DNA from 2 places in the Methylobacterium sp. Leaf106 genome. Region 1 is predicted to be linked to the other one. Evidence: predicted binding sites of a transcription regulator. Region 1 holds the regulator's gene; the other holds the start of a gene.
The links. Region 1 encodes LexA, which represses DNA repair genes until DNA is damaged. Its sites were predicted from a motif close to TGTTCNNNNTGTGTTCNG; they were not measured.
Positions count from the first base shown of each region.

Region 2: the regulator LexA is predicted to act here: its motif matches at 5,441-5,458, upstream of ASF34_RS15560 (SprT-like domain-containing protein).

Region 1 is NZ_LMNB01000023.1:774,081-781,725, forward strand. Features, by position in the region: gene gltX (glutamate--tRNA ligase) at 1-842, opposite strand, end outside; gene ASF34_RS15320 (ComEC/Rec2 family competence protein) at 1,021-3,282, shown strand; gene lexA (transcriptional repressor LexA) at 3,276-4,013, opposite strand; gene ASF34_RS15330 (GntR family transcriptional regulator) at 4,430-5,122, opposite strand; gene oxc (oxalyl-CoA decarboxylase) at 5,782-7,521, shown strand; gene frc (formyl-CoA transferase) at 7,613-7,645, shown strand, end outside.
Region 2 is NZ_LMNB01000031.1:5,109-12,753, reverse strand. Features, by position in the region: gene mobF (MobF family relaxase) at 1-1,434, opposite strand, end outside; gene ASF34_RS22870 (hypothetical protein) at 1,987-2,676, opposite strand; gene ASF34_RS22865 (hypothetical protein) at 2,673-3,509, opposite strand; gene ASF34_RS22860 (hypothetical protein) at 3,561-4,133, opposite strand; gene ASF34_RS15560 (SprT-like domain-containing protein) at 4,655-5,371, opposite strand; gene ASF34_RS15555 (IS5 family transposase) at 5,791-6,600, shown strand; gene ASF34_RS15550 (hypothetical protein) at 6,621-6,809, opposite strand; gene ASF34_RS15545 (exodeoxyribonuclease VII large subunit) at 6,838-7,645, opposite strand, start outside.

The sequences.
Region 1 (7,645 bases):
GAGAACACCTCCTGATCGCCATGGCTCCAGCCCAGGCGGACGAGGTAGTTGCGCAAGGCCGAGGGCAGGTAGCCGAGGTCGCGATAGGCGTCGACACCGAGTGCCCCGTGACGCTTCGATAGTTTGGCGCCGTCAGCCCCGTGGATCAGCGGGATATGCGCCATGATCGGCGCGGACCAGCCGAGCGCGTCGTAGATCTGTCCCTGCCGGGCGGCGTTGGTGAGGTGGTCGTCACCGCGAATCACGTGGGTCACGCCCATGTCGTGATCGTCGACGACGACGGCGAGCATGTAGGTGGGGTTACCGTCGGAGCGCAGCAGGACGAGATCGTCGAGATCCTTGTTGGCCCAGGTCACGCGGCCCTGGACCTGATCTTCCACCACCGTTTCGCCGTCGGACGGAGCGCGCAGGCGGATCACCGGCTTCACGCCGGCCGGTGCCTCGGTCGGATCGCGGTCGCGCCAGCGGCCATCGTAACGCATGGGGCGGCCTTCGGCGCGCGCGGCCTCGCGCATGGCGGTGAGCTCGTCCGGCGTCGCATAGCAGTGATAGGCGTTGCCCGAGGCGAGCAGGCTTTCCGCGACCTGGCGGTGCCGATCCGCGCGGGCGAACTGGTAGACGACGTCTCCGTCCCAATCCAGGCCGAGCCAGCGCAACCCTTCGAGGATCGCGTCGATGGCGCCCTGGGTGGAGCGCTCCCGGTCGGTATCCTCGATCCTCAGCAGCATGCGACCGCCGAAATGGCGGGCATAGAGCCAGTTGAAGAGCGCCGTGCGCGCTCCCCCGATATGCAGGTACCCCGTGGGGGAGGGGGCAAAACGCGTAACGACGGGTGACGACATCGGGCGGCTAAACTTGTGCGTGAAGGTGGGAGGGCGGATCGACCGGCCCGGATCGGCGCATGTAGCATGCGTTTGCGGTGACGTTAAGAAAACGTGGCGCCGAGTCGCGAGGCGGAGGCGGTGCCGCTCGTGCGGGCTCTCTCCAAAAGGGTGAGCCCTGAGGGAGACGCAGCGGCAGATGGCCCAGGCCAGCGCGCGAGCAAAGGGCGCGACGTTTGCGGGCCTGGCCCGTCCGCGATCCCCGTCGGCTATGGTAGAGGCGGCAAAACGCTGGTTCGCCGGCGGGCTCGCGGAGGAATCCGAACAGCGCCGCCTGTTTCCCTGGCTCGCCGTCGCATTCGGCCTCGGCATTCTCGTCTGTTTCACCGCCACCAACGGCGAGCCATCGCTGGCGGCACCGCTCCTCGTGGCGCTCGCCCTCTCGGCCGCCGTACCGTTCCTCGGTTCAAGGCCCGTCGCCCTCGCTCTGGTTCTCGGACTCGCCGCGTCCTTCCTCGGCTTCTCGGCCGCTGTGTTGCGCCTGCGGATCGTGGCGGCGCCCGTCCTGGCCCGGACGACCATCGCGCCGCTCACCGGCCTTGTGGAAGCCCTCGACGAGCGGGAGGTCGGTGCGCGGCTCATCGTCCTCGTGGAGAGTTTCGGCACCCTGACGCCGGATCGCCGGCCGACGCGGGTTCGCGTGTCCTACAAAAAGGCGCTCACCCTGAAGCCCGGCGATTACATCTCGGCGACGGCGCGGCTCCTGCCCCCGCCCGAGGCGGCCCGGCCCGGCGGATACGATTTCGCGCGCGATGCCTACTTTCGCGGGATCGGCGCCGTCGGCTCTCTCGTGGGCAAGATCGAGGTGAAGCCTCCGCCGAGACCCTTGCCCTGGCAGGTCTCGCTCGCCGCTGCCGTGGACGATGCGCGCAACGCGCTGACCCGGCGGATCACCGATGCCAATGGCGGGCAGGCCGGCGCGGTGGCCGCGGCCCTGGTGACGGGCAAGCGCGGCCTCATCAATGCCGAGACCAACGATGTCCTGCGCGCGGCGGGGATCTACCACGTGGTCTCGATTTCCGGGCTCCACATGGTACTCGCTGCCGGAGTGGTGTTCTGGCTCGTTCGCGCGCTCCTCGCCCTCGTCCCGGGCCTCGCCCTCATCTGGCCGATCAAGAAGATCGCCGCCGGTTTCGCCATGGTCGGCGTCACCGCCTATTGCGTCTTCTCGGGCTGGGACATCGCCGCCGAGCGATCGCTCATCATGACCCTCGTGATGCTGGGCGCGATCCTCGTAGATCGTCCCGCGCTCAGCATGCGCAACCTCGCCCTGGCCGCGCTGATCGCCCTCGCGCGCGAGCCGGACGGGCTACTCGGCCCGAGCTTCCAAATGTCCTTCGGCGCGGTGGCCGGCCTCATCGCCTGCGCGGGCACGCTCAATCGCTGGATGCCGCCACGCGAAGGCGCCAGCCTCTTGGCCCGCGCATGGCAGTTCCTCGCCGTCGCGGTCCTCGGCACCCTGGCGACGACCATGGTCGCCCAGATCGCGACGGCGCCGTTCGCGACCTATCATTTCCAGACCGTCCAGCCGTTCGGCATCGTCGGCAACGCGCTGACCTTGCCCCTCGTATCTCTGGCGGTGATGCCGGCGGCGGTGCTCGGGATCCTCGCCTACCCCTTTGCCCTCGATCAGCCGGTCTGGTGGGCGATGGGGCTCGCGGTACGGGGGATGCTCACGATCTCCGGGTGGATCAGCGGGTTTGGCCACGCCACCCTCGTCGTGCCGGCCTATGGCAGCACGGCCCTCTGCCTGCTGGCCCTCGCCCTGCTCCTGCTGACACTCCCCGTGTCGGGGCTGCGCTGGATCGGACTCGCTCCGGCCGCCCTCGGCATCGCCCTCGCCGCCACGCCACCGCGCTACGACCTCTATATCGACCGGGAGGGTGGGGGCGCGGCCCTGCGCGACCCTGACGGCCGGCTGGCAATCCTCGGAAACCCGCCCGCCTTCGTCCTCGAACAATGGCTCAAGGCGGACGGCGATTCTCGGAAGGCCGGTGCCGTATCCGCCTCCACGAAAGGCCGTTGCGATGCGGTCGGCTGCACCGCAGGGACGGAGACGCGGCGCATCGTGGCGCTTGTCAAGGACAAGCGGGCCTTTGCCGAGGATTGTGAGAGGGCAAGCATCATCATAGCCCGCCGCGACGCTCCCAAAGGATGCCGCGCCGGCCTCATCGTCGATCGGGCGTTCCTGGCGGAGCGAGGGGCGACGGCCGTTCGCTTCGGGCCGGATGGTCCTGTCGCGACATCGGCACGCGCGCCGAACGTCCGGCCTCCGTGGCGGCGGGTCATGGCCGATGCCTCGCCTGTGCCCTCGACACCGGCCGAGACCGCGAAACTACAGGATCCCGAGATCGACGAAGGCGACCCATTGCCGGACACGCCCTCGGACCGGCCTCAGTAGCGGCGGACGAGGCTGACCAGGCGACCCTGGATCTGTACGCGGTCGGGACCCAGCACCCTCGTCTCATAGGCGGGGTTGGCGGCCTCCAGGGCGATGGAGGAACCGCGACGACGCAGGCGTTTCAGAGTGGCTTCCTCATCATCGATGAGGGCCACGATGATGTCCCCCGTATTCGCGGTGTCCTGCTTCTTGATCACCACCAGATCGCCGTCGAGAATACCCGCTTCGATCATCGAATCGCCGCGCACCTCAAGGGCATAATGCTCGCCCCCCGACAGGAAGTCGGGAGACAACGTGACCGAGTGACTTTGGTTCTGGATCGCCGAGATCGGCGTACCGGCCGCGATCCGACCCATGACCGGGATGGTGATGGCCCGTCCGCTCTCGTCCTGACCCTGGGTCGTAGGCGGACGCATAGATGGCGTCGCCTTGGACCGTCCGCCTTCGACGACGCTGGGCGTAAAGCGGCGGACTTCGCCGGCGGGAGCCGGCCTCGGCGCGGGGGCGCCGGTCAGGCTTTCGGGCATCCGGATCACCTCGATCGCCCTGGCCCTATTCGGCAGGCGCCGCAGGAACCCACGCTCTTCGAGGGCCGTGATCAGCCGGTGAATGCCCGATTTCGACTTGAGATCGAGCGCGTCCTTCATCTCGTCGAACGAGGGCGGGACACCACTCTCCTGCATCCGTTGCTGAATGAATTGGAGAAGATCCAGCTGCTTACGCGTCAACATACAGATCACTCTTCCACTGAAGCCAATGGCCGCGACTAACGCCGCTGAAACAAAACACGAACACGGTAGACGTTCTGGAAGTGTTCTGCAAGGGTTCCGTTAACGCGGTGGTAGAGTTTGTTCCTGGGCGGACATTCGCTGGCATCCCGGCGCCGGAGCCCGGCTGGCGGTTCGCGCCTCGCAAGTCGGCTCCATCCCGACGACATCCCACCCCGCGAGCTGATCGCCTCGGCGTGGTCGTTCAATAGCGACGGTGCCACCGGTCGCTGGCTTCGCCGCAGAATCGGGGATTCGTTTCGATCACTGTGACGGATCGGCGAGCCGATACAGACGCTTCGATCCGACCGAAGCCGGCTGTCTCGTCTCGTTCGCCGACATTGGCGGTCGCAGCGACCGGAAACCGGCGACGATGCCGTTCAGTCGAGATAGTCGCCGTACTTCTCGACATGGCTGGCCAGGCCGAGGCCGTGCTCGCGCACCAGGCGTTCGGCAAGTTCCGCGTCGCGCGCCTCCAGCGCCTTGATGATCGCCACGTGTTCCTTGATCGAGTTGGCGGCACGGTCGCCCTGGCGCATGGCCGTGTTGCGGATGCCGCGAACGTGCATGAGCAGATTGCTGGTGATGTCCTTGATGACGTCGCACTGGCCCAGCGAAATGATCTTCTGGTGGAAGCGGATATTGGCTTCCGAATACTCGTCGAGATGATCCGACGGACGACCCTCGTAGAATTCCGGGAAATGCTCGCGCAGGCAGTGCAACTGCTCGTCTGTGGCTCGCTCGCAGGCGAGGCGAGCGGCCATGCTCTCCAGGGCCGACCAGGCCTGGATCATGCTGACGATCTCCTTCTTCGACTTCTTGATCACGAAGACGCCGCGCCGGGCCTCGAACCGTACGAAACCTTCCTGCTCGAGTACCGTCAGCGCTTCGCGCACCGGGGTGCGGCTCACTCCCAGGTTGAGAGACAGCTTCCTCTCGTCGAGCCTCACCTCCTCGCGCTGATTATAGATGTTCATATTCGTGATTGCTTCCTTGAGCGCGTCGTAAGCCAATGCACGCAAGCTCGAAGTCGCAACGATGGGCTTTACTTGAAACGTATCCGTCTTGACCATTTTCGACACCTAGAATGATTTCAACTCGCACACAGGGTCGAGCACACTTGGTGTGAAGCATGCCAAACCCGCGTTCGAAATACAAGGAACGCTTCGGGGCAAAGAAATCCTTCAACACAAGAATAGTGGCATCTCTTGTCCTAGCAATCCGGAGGACATGCATTCGGTCGTTGGAGCCGCGGCGATGCCGCACTCGCCATCGTCTCGTTCGTTTGAGTGCCGCGCAATCGCTGAAGCCCGACCAAACCGGCAAGATCATGCAAAATCGTTTGACAGTTGGTATTTGGTATGCCACCAGTTGTCGAGAGATGCGGAGGGTGATCCGACTGTAAGTCGGCCTGAGCGCGGTCGTGATGAGGCTTCGGCGGATTGGCGGTGGCATCCCAGCACGCTGTCGACGTAGGGACACGCATTATAACGCATTAGGTTCCGTAGCCCTTCGGTCGGGAGGTTTACGGACGGTCTTCAAGATAAGCATGAGCTTTCTGCTTGAGGAGGTCATAATTTTTTCGGTCTGACTTAAGAAAAATACGGTTCCGCCGAGACGCGCGGCCGTGGACGCCCCCGCCGCCCCACGATGGGGACGTCACCTCATCGGCTCGTCTGCCCAGCGGGTCGCAAATCATAACAAAACAGCAAAGAACCAGGGAGAGAACACGATGTCCGCTTTGGCCCAGAGAATCGCTGTCGACGTTTCGGCGGAGCCTGAGCTCACCGATGGCTTTCATCTCGTCATCGATGCGTTGAAGCTCAACGATATTCATACGATCTACGGTGTTCCCGGTATTCCGATCACCGATCTCGGTCGTCTTGCCCAGGCTGCGGGCATGCGTGTCATCTCCTTCCGCCATGAGCAGCATGCCGGCAATGCGGCCGCCATCGCGGGCTTCCTCACGAAGAAGCCCGGCATCTGCCTCACGGTTTCGGCCCCCGGCTTCCTCAACGGTCTGACGGCGCTCGCCAACGCCACCACCAATTGCTTCCCGATGATCCTCATCTCCGGCTCGTCCGAGCGCGAGATCGTCGACCTGCAACAGGGCGATTACGAAGAGATGGACCAGCTCGCCATCGCCAAGCCCCTCTGCAAAGCGGCCTTCCGCGTGCTTCATGCCGCCGATATCGGCATCGCCGTCGCCCGTGCCATCCGTGCGGCTGTGTCCGGCCGACCCGGCGGTGTCTATCTCGATCTGCCTGCCAAACTGTTCAGCCAGGTGATGGAGGCCGAGGCCGGCGCCAAATCCCTGGTCAAGGTCATCGATGCGGCCCCGGCCCAGCTGCCGGCCCCCTCTGCGATCAAGCGCGCACTCGATGTCCTGAAGAGCGCCAAACGCCCCCTCATCGTTCTCGGCAAGGGCGCGGCCTATGCGCAGGCCGATGACGAGGTCCGGGCTCTCGTGGAAACCAGTGGCATCCCCTACGTGCCCATGAGCATGGCCAAGGGCCTCCTTCCCGACACCCATCCACAATCGGCGGGTGCCGCTCGTTCGCTCGTCCTCAAGGAGGCCGATGTCGTCCTGCTGGTGGGCGCGCGCCTCAACTGGCTGCTCTCCCACGGCAAGGGCAAGACCTGGGGCGCCCCCGGCTCCAAGAAGTTCATCCAGATCGACATCGAGCCGAAAGAGATGGACTCCAATGTCGAGATCGTGGCCCCCATCGTCGGTGATATCGGCTCCTGCGTCTCAGCGCTCCTCGACGGCATGAAGGGAGACTGGCAGGCCCCGCCGACATCCTGGACCGATGCCATCTCCGCCAAGAAGGAGGAGAACCTCGGCAAGATGGCGTCGAAGCTGCGCAAGAACTCGACGCCGATGGACTTCCACGGCGCGCTCGGCGCACTGAAGACCATCATCGCCGAGCGGCCCGACGCAATCCTCGTCAACGAGGGCGCCAATACCCTCGATCTGGCGCGTGGCATCATCGACATGTACCAGCCGCGCAAGCGTCTCGATGTCGGCACCTGGGGCATCATGGGGATCGGCATGGGCTTCGCCATCGCCGCCGCCGTGGAAACGGGCAAGCCCGTCCTCGCCGTCGAGGGCGACAGCGCCTTCGGCTTCTCCGGCATGGAGGTGGAGACCATCTGCCGTTACAACCTGCCGGTCTGCATCGTCGTGTTCAACAACAACGGCATCTATCGCGGCACCGATACGGACCCGACCGGCCGCGACCCCGGCACGACCGTCTTCGTCCGGGATTCCCGTTACGACAAGATGATGGAAGCCTTCGGCGGCGTCGGCGTCAACGCGACGACACCGGACGAGCTGTCTCAGGCCGTCAACGCAGCCATGGATTCGGGTCGCCCGACGCTCATCAACGCAGTGATCGACCCCCAGGCCGGCACCGAGAGCGGCAATATCGGCAGCCTCAACCCGCAAAGCGCAGTGAAAAAGAAGAAGTAGGCCGTCGGTCCCTCCGGCCGCTCCCGCGTCAGCGATGCAGGAGCGGCCGGCGCCCATATCCGCCGAACGCCCTTCAACGCGGAAGAGTCCTATGAATGCCCTCGAAGGCGTGAAGATCCTCGAC
Region 2 (7,645 bases), on a different contig from region 1:
CGAGCGTGCTACCGCGGCACTGATCGCGTCCGTACCGAGCCTCCCGTGCGTCTCCGCGGCCGCCTCGCGCACGAGTTCCATCAGCTCGGCTTCGCGCTCGACATGAAGCCCGGAGGTGTACTTTCGAGCAGCCCGCTGCCAGCCTGACCCATCCAAGTCCGGATCGGGGGCGCCCGGGAGAAGCATGACGCGCCGCCCCTCCTGGCGCACGCCGCGTGTATGGATAAGGTTGAGTACCGATGCGACATCGCTGGGAACATCGATCCCCGTCGCGATCAGAGCGCGGGCTGCGGCCAGCCGCACGCGACTTTCCGGCAGCACCGCATTGTTGTCCAGCTGCGGCTCGAGCAGGTCGAGAGTGACCGCGTAGGCATTGTCCAGACGCTGCGTACGGGTCAGGGGCGGTCGTGCGGGCTCGGTGTCGAGCACGCTGGAATGCTTGTACCCCAGGGCGGCCGCTTCAGCCTGCCAGCTTACGCGATCGCCGAGGTCATCCCGCTTAGCCGCCCGCGGGTCACCCTGTACCCCCTGCTTGAGCATGGCGACGCGGGCGGGCTCATCGAGCTCGTTCCAGTCGAGGCCGAGCTTTTCGGCCTGGGCGTACGCGGCGGCCGTGCCGATGACGGTGCGCTTGGCGAAAGCGGCGCGGACATCCTCCGGGATCGCGGTGATACGGGCCGAACCGTGTTTGGGATCGAGCGCAACTGCGATCCCGGCACGGCGCAAGTTTTGTGCGAGGTGGGCCTGGAAGATCGCCCCGAGCTCGTGCACCCGTCCCTGCAGGCGCTGTAGGTCGAGGCCTCCGACCCGGCCATCAGGGGTCAGAACGAGATTCATGGTCGGACAATGTATATGCAGCTGGGCGTCCCCCACAGCGCCAGGGGTCGGTCGGCTGGTCCAGTGGTCGAAGGCCAACCATGCGATCGCGCCGGCCTCGGAACCGCCACGTCCGGCCTTGCCTCGGCGCGCCCGGCCAATTTGTGGGGCGACAGCGTCGGCCATCGTCGTTTGGACAGCGTTTTGAACAGCGAGTGCGATCACCGCCCGCTCCGCCTCGGTTGGGGCCAGGGCCCACGCGATCGACACCGACTTATCGGCGCTGAAACACAAATCGATGAAGGTGACACGTTCCCCGGCTTGGAGCTGTTTGCCTGGAATAGGCCGACCGTCGGCACGGTGCCCGGAGAGCAGGTTGGCCACGGCGGCAAGGTCTAGCGGCGCTTCTGGATCGAGTCCGAGCACGCGGGCGAGGCGCGGGTCGAGATCCGCACGCAGCCGAGGTACCGGTCGGCCCGCATCTGGTCCGGCATCCAGGTCATGCGCCCAACCATAGTAAGCGGCGACCTCCTTGAGGTCGGGCGGCAAGGTCACCTGCATGAGGTGGCGCCCCATCGCGAGGCCGGGCGTACTGACCCGCCCGGTCAGGTAGGTCATCACAGCCGCGGATCCTACGGCGTGGCCGGCGGAGATCCGCCGACCTGCTGACAGATTAGGGTCAGGAGGTCACCGTTTACCTTGAGCAGCTGAGCGATCTGGCTCAGGTTCCGATTAAGGGGGCTGAACTCGCTGCTCTCCCCTGGAGAGGTAGCGGCTTCCATTATCTTGCGAAGTAGCTGGGTATGGAGGTTGGCGGTCTCGGTCAGTGCATCCAGCGCCTGCATTATCGCTACGGTGAGCCCGGCAAGGCGGTCTAGGGTCCAGGGCGGGTCATCCGCTAGATTGAGAGGCGCCGAAGGAACGGGACGGGCTGTCGGGTTGGGCATCTCATCGCTTCCTGCACCAAGGGGTGCCTTGGTCTGTGGGTTGAAATTTAGGGTGAGGATCGTCCGATTGGCGTCGTGTCGCGTACTTGTCCGAAACGGATCGGACACGTCGTTTTGACGGCTTAAAGGTTTGGGGAACCCTCTTCGAAAACCAGGCAGTGTCGGATAGGGATTAGGTCCGGCAATGCCCACTTCTCGGTCCAACCGAGCTTCCTGCGTGGTATCACCAAGGCGAGGGGCTAGGGCTCTTAGTCGGCGCGGGAACGTTCAATTGTACGACGCAGCGTCGACGCTCACTATCAAAGGAGGAGCGCTGTTCATGGCATCGCGCGATAAGTGCGTCCAAATCGGCGTTGAGTGGGATAAGACTACTCCAGGTTCGGGCGGAAAGTTCGTCGAGCCCGAATATCCACTTTAGGCGCTCTGCCGCAGTGTAACGGCTTCCAAAAACCTCGCGTACGCCGAGGTTGTAGCCGCTACTTACCCCGATAAGCAGACTCACTGCTATGATTAACCCAAGTACAATACCGTAGCCCGCGACTGTTGAGCGCAGGTCTATGCTTGTGGCGCGCTGGATGCGAACAGTCTTTTCCTCGAATGATATTTCAAACTCACTCCGTTCTGCAGTATCTTTTGCCACAGCTACTCTATAATGCTTAATAAATTCAAGTATTTGATGATTTTCGTCTGTAACATCTTTAATAAATCCGCTGTGACGCTCAATTTTCTGCGTATATCGCGCAACGTTGGTATCGAATTTTCTCGATGCAGCCATGAGGGTGACTAGAAAGTCGTAATGCGGATCCTCCTTTCGCATACCAGACTTACGGGCCTCTTCGAGAACCCGATCGATGGCTTTCTCGAGGTCAGTAGGTTCCCCGGGCGGTGGTTGGGGTGCTGCCAGGTTGCTCATGGCAGCCAACCCTTGAATGGCTCGACTGATGTACGAAGGCGGTCCAACCAAGCCTCAACCCGGGTGGCACTCCATTCACCTATTCGAAGACCTTCCGAGCCGGGCTTGTTAGCGATTGCATCTTCATAGCGCAGACGTAGCCGTACTACTTCGGCGTGAATTGCAAGCTTGGGAATGCCGAACATCTCCCCACCTGCGTCAAGCACTTGGTTGATGAAAGGATGCTCACGTATCGGAGCGAACCGGCCCACCTCATCTCCATCGGGGGCCGAGGCGTATGACAGGCAGATCACCCACCGAATGCGTTGATGTGACGAGAGAGCATCATAGGCTGTACGAAAATAGGAAACGTCTTCTTCATCCGTGCTAAATACTTGAAGCCATGTTATGTATTTATCGTGGCGATCCAGTAGCTTAGAGATATCTCCTTCCGACAGGAATTTTTCAAAGGTCTTATCGTTGCCGCCAATATCCAAGCCATAACCTTGATTTCCTTCAAGAAAGTCCATCATGACCTCTTCGATTTTTTTCTCCATAGGCAGCTGAGACGCCGTCTGCAAAACCTTGGACTCGGGATAGTACTTACTCATACTCGCATTGGATCGGTCAAAGTCGCACAGGCGGATTGATCTCCCGGCGAGGAGCGCAAGACTGGCGACACCGCGCAGCAATCCTGTCTTACCAATGCGTCCACGACCGCTGACAAGCGCCATGTTCGATTCATGACGTAGCTGGTTGGGGTCATTGATCAGAGCACTACTCCCAAGCCCGATATCGGGCAATGAAGAGTCAATACCAATATCCGAAACATTCTTATCCATCATTTTCTTCATCAAAAATCTCCGATAATTTCTCTCACGCGATATGCGTTCAGATGGAATAGTTTAGTCGTGTCGAGGTAGTTGCTGATGGCTGGCTTGCGCCTGCCGTACAACACGTTCCTTCTTCTCGGCAGCGGTCAGCCGTTGCTCAGCCCCAATGCTTTGCGCTGAAGCACGTTCTTGAGATGAAGCGCGGACTGGCAGACCATTGAGTAACGACGCTTCAGATGGTCGTTTGTCCGTGTTCGGTACAGGTTGATTCGTTCCTGAGCGCTTTGACGGCTCCTGAACGACAACTCCAAGGGGCAGGCGGACCTCTTTTTCCCGCATAGACTTCGCTTTCTCGTCAGCTGCACGCTTTCGAACGCGAAGCATAGTTCGAGAAATTACATCTTTGTTTGGTTCATCTCCACGGTCGTTGGTCAACCCAAGAAGAAGAACTGCCGCCAGCAATTCGTTAAGATCCAGGCGACCAGCACCATACTCGTCGAGTAACGCTTGGCGGTGCAGCCACATCCAGGTCTTTAGCCGTTTGTCGCTGCCCCTGACCTTCTTGAGCGCCCAGCTCAGATTGGGCAGCGTCTCCCCCTTCACCGAAGTGTGTGGAGCACGCGCGATAGCAACCGGGGTGGCCAAAGAGGCTCGCCCCCTTTGGCATAAACAAAACGAAGCTTACGATTATGCAACTGTGTCATGGCGCAACCTCACAGGAAGAGAGGGGGGGAACCGGTTCACGCCAGCCACGAAGGGCTCCGGTTCTTAAGCGCCTGAAATGCAATCCTTCAGCGACTGGGACATACCCAGTCAAACTGTTCATCCGCGTATCGTCCACGAACGGGACTGTCGGATGCCGGTGACAAGGGGCGGGTCGGATCGGTGTCTAGATCGAAGCTTGATCCAGGAAACCGCTCCGCCGTGCCAACACAGGCCAACTCGGAGGATAAATGCCGCATGAGCGACATTGAGCGTTTCGAGATGCAAACCGCAGGTCGGCAAGATCCCTAGTCTCGGCCCGTTCATTGCCTTGACAAGCCTTTATTGGCATAGGTCTACGAAAGATGCAAGCGGTCCCATATCGCTTTTGAAGACAATCCGCTGCTCGAGAGTTACGATGCTGTGAGCAACCTGCTGTATCGCAGCTCCGTTCGGGAACGATCTCATCGCGAATGCTGATGACAGGCTAGCTTCAGAATGGGGTTCGAACCTTCAGCTAACACCTCGTCTCTCCAACCATTGTCGGACTTTGCGGTTGCCTGCATCGGCAATCTGCAACGCCCACAATCAAGCTGGGTCTGAGGCTTTGCCCATGCGTTCACCCTGCAGCTCGGGCAGTTGTACTTCGTTTTGCTCGATGCCTTTTTCGCTCGCGTTTCGCGTTCGCTTTCGTCCCAGAGCTCGATATATGGCAGCGTGAAGCCCCTCTCGTCGATGAGCTCCACGCACGCGACCAAGAAGCGTCCTTCTGGCTCAATATAGTGACTGACCTGCTGTCCGGTTTCCTTACCGCCCGGCTCACTTGTTGAGGACGGGATCAGTCCCACCGCTCGCATCATTCGAGCCCATTCACTGTTGTGATAGCTAGGTCGCGACGGCGATCCGAAATGATGCTGCTCCAGATGAACCATCTCATGGACCAGGGTTGAGAGCGTTTCCTCGGTAGTACGATCGGCAAAATGACTTGGGTTCAATGCGATCTCATCGGTGATTTCCTCTCCGCTGCGCGTACCAAAGCGGCGCCCGGCGAAGTAGCCGTAGGCTTTACTTTTCCGCTGCATCGTTATTAGGCACGGCGGCAGCTTGGCCGAGAACAGGCGCTCGTTGAAGAAGTCGTAGGCTTCCGTGAGACCGGAATACGTTCGAGTCGTCGGGTCCATCAGAACCTCAATCATATCGTACGAAACAATGCCTCTAGAGCTTGTCCGTTTCGCCGAGGATGTTTCGTACGAAACAAACTATGGACTGGTGATGACTGGCGCTTGCTACATATGACTGATCTGGGCGCCCATGAGCCAGTATTCAAGCATCTTGTCGTACCCCGTGTCCTCCTGGGCTTTTAATCGATACTCATGCGCGATGGACCGGATCCTCCCGGTCCGGTCCTATCGACGACTATGATATGAGGCGATCTCCGTGATCGACGGCGGGACGCTCTCCCCGCGCGGTGGAGTTCATCGAAAAGCCGCAGCAGCCCATCATGGACCGTTCCGGCAGTCACTGTTCAATCTTGATCCGGTTCGACAACGTCCTAGAGGCTGTTATGGACCTGTGACGGCTGGAATCCAGATGAGGAGGCATGACCTCGTCGCGCCAAGCCTACCCGTCCGATGTTTCCGATGATGAATGGGCGCTGGTCGCGCCGTACCTGACGCTGCTGCGCGAGGATGCGGGGCAGCGTGAGTCTTCGCTTCGCGAGGCGTTCAACGGACTGCGCTACGTGGTGAAGACGGGGGCACCCTGGCGGTGGATGCCCCACGACCTCCCGCCCTGGGAGGCCGTCTACCAGCAGGCCCAGCGCTGGCTGGCGGCAGGCTGCTTCGAGCAACTCGCCGACGATCTGCGGGCGCTCCTGCGCCTGACCTCCGGGCGTTCTCCTGAGCCGAGCGCGGCGATCCTCGACAGCCGAACCTTGCGCTCGACGCCCGAGAGCGGCGAGCGGGCCGGCTACGATGGGGCGAAGCGCAAAAAGGGTTCGAAGGTCCACCTGGCCGTCGACACCCTGGGCCACCTCCTGACCCTGCACGTCACCCCCGCCGATGCCGACGACCGTGCCCAGGTCGGGCATCTGGCGAAGGCCGTGCAGGCCGCCACCGGGGACAACGTCGATCTGGCTTATGTCGACCAGGGCTACACCGGCAAGAAGCCGGCCAAGGCCGCCCGCGAACACGGCATCGAACTGGAGGTCGTCAAACTCCCGGAGGCCAAGCGCGGCTTCGTCCTGTTGCCGCGACGCTGGGTGGTGGAACGCTCCTTCGCCTGGGCGACGCGCTTTCGCCGCCTCGTCAAGGATTACGAGCGCTATCCCAGCACGCTCGCCGATCTCCACATCGTCGCCTTCGTCTGCCTCATGCTCAAACAGGCCGCTCAACTGGCAAGCGGTTCATAACAGCCTCTAGGGATACGGGCTCAGCCCGTCGCACTGCGCAGCGCAGCGACCCGGGCGACCAGGACAAGGCGTAGGCTCTGCATCTCGGCATAAGTTTCTTCGACGGTCTCAAAGGCGGCGAGCCGCTCACGTTGGATGCTTAGGGTCAAAGCCTCGATTCGACGAAGTGCCTCGAGGAAGGGGATAGGGGTGTTCGGTGTGTCGTTCATGAGGTGGAACTCCTTTTGATGATGAGGTTCAGTGTGTTGTGATCGATTTTGGGTGATTCCAGACGCCCATAAGGCCGTCTGAGAATTGTAGAATGAGGCGGCTGGCGAGACGGGCATCCGCAGCCGTGGTCATCACGAAACCGGTCTCGGCCTCGATGACCATCGCCAAACCGCCCTCTACGAGAGGGTCTTGAGCATCGTGTGGGTCCGCAGCATGCTCGTCGTCGCCGACGGCCGTCATCTCGGTTGCGACCAACACCTCGCTGTGAGAGGCGATGGAAGCGAGCAGGCTGCGCTCGACCGTCAGGCCGAGCTTCAGAAGCTGCTGTTCGGCGTTCGCGACACACAGACGGACGGCGTCTTCATACGCCGCCATCACCCGTGCGAGCGCTCTGCGTGCCTCTTGTTCGATGTCCTCATGGATAGCCCGCTCCAGCGCAGCGAGGGCCTGTTCGGCACGCAGCGCCGTGCCGCGCACGAGATCGCGGATCAGCATGGCCGCTGCGGTCGGCGTTGGTACGGACCGTCCCGCCACGTCGTCGAGAACGGTGCGCGGCGTCGCTGCGTGGCCGACGCCGACGACGAGGTTCGGAAGGCGCCTCGCCGCCGCGGCGGTTGCCCAGGCGTTCAGGGGTGAGAAGGACGAGGCGGGGCCGCCGCCGCGTACGACAAGGGTGGCCGACAAGCCGTGTTCGGCGTGGAGAGCCTCGGCCTTGGCCATCGCCTCGATCAGAGACCTCTCAGCGCTCGGTCCCTCGAAGGTGCCCTTGATCCGGTGAATTAGGAGCAGCCCCAAAGTCTCGAAGGGCTTCAGCACATACTCCACGTCGCGTAGG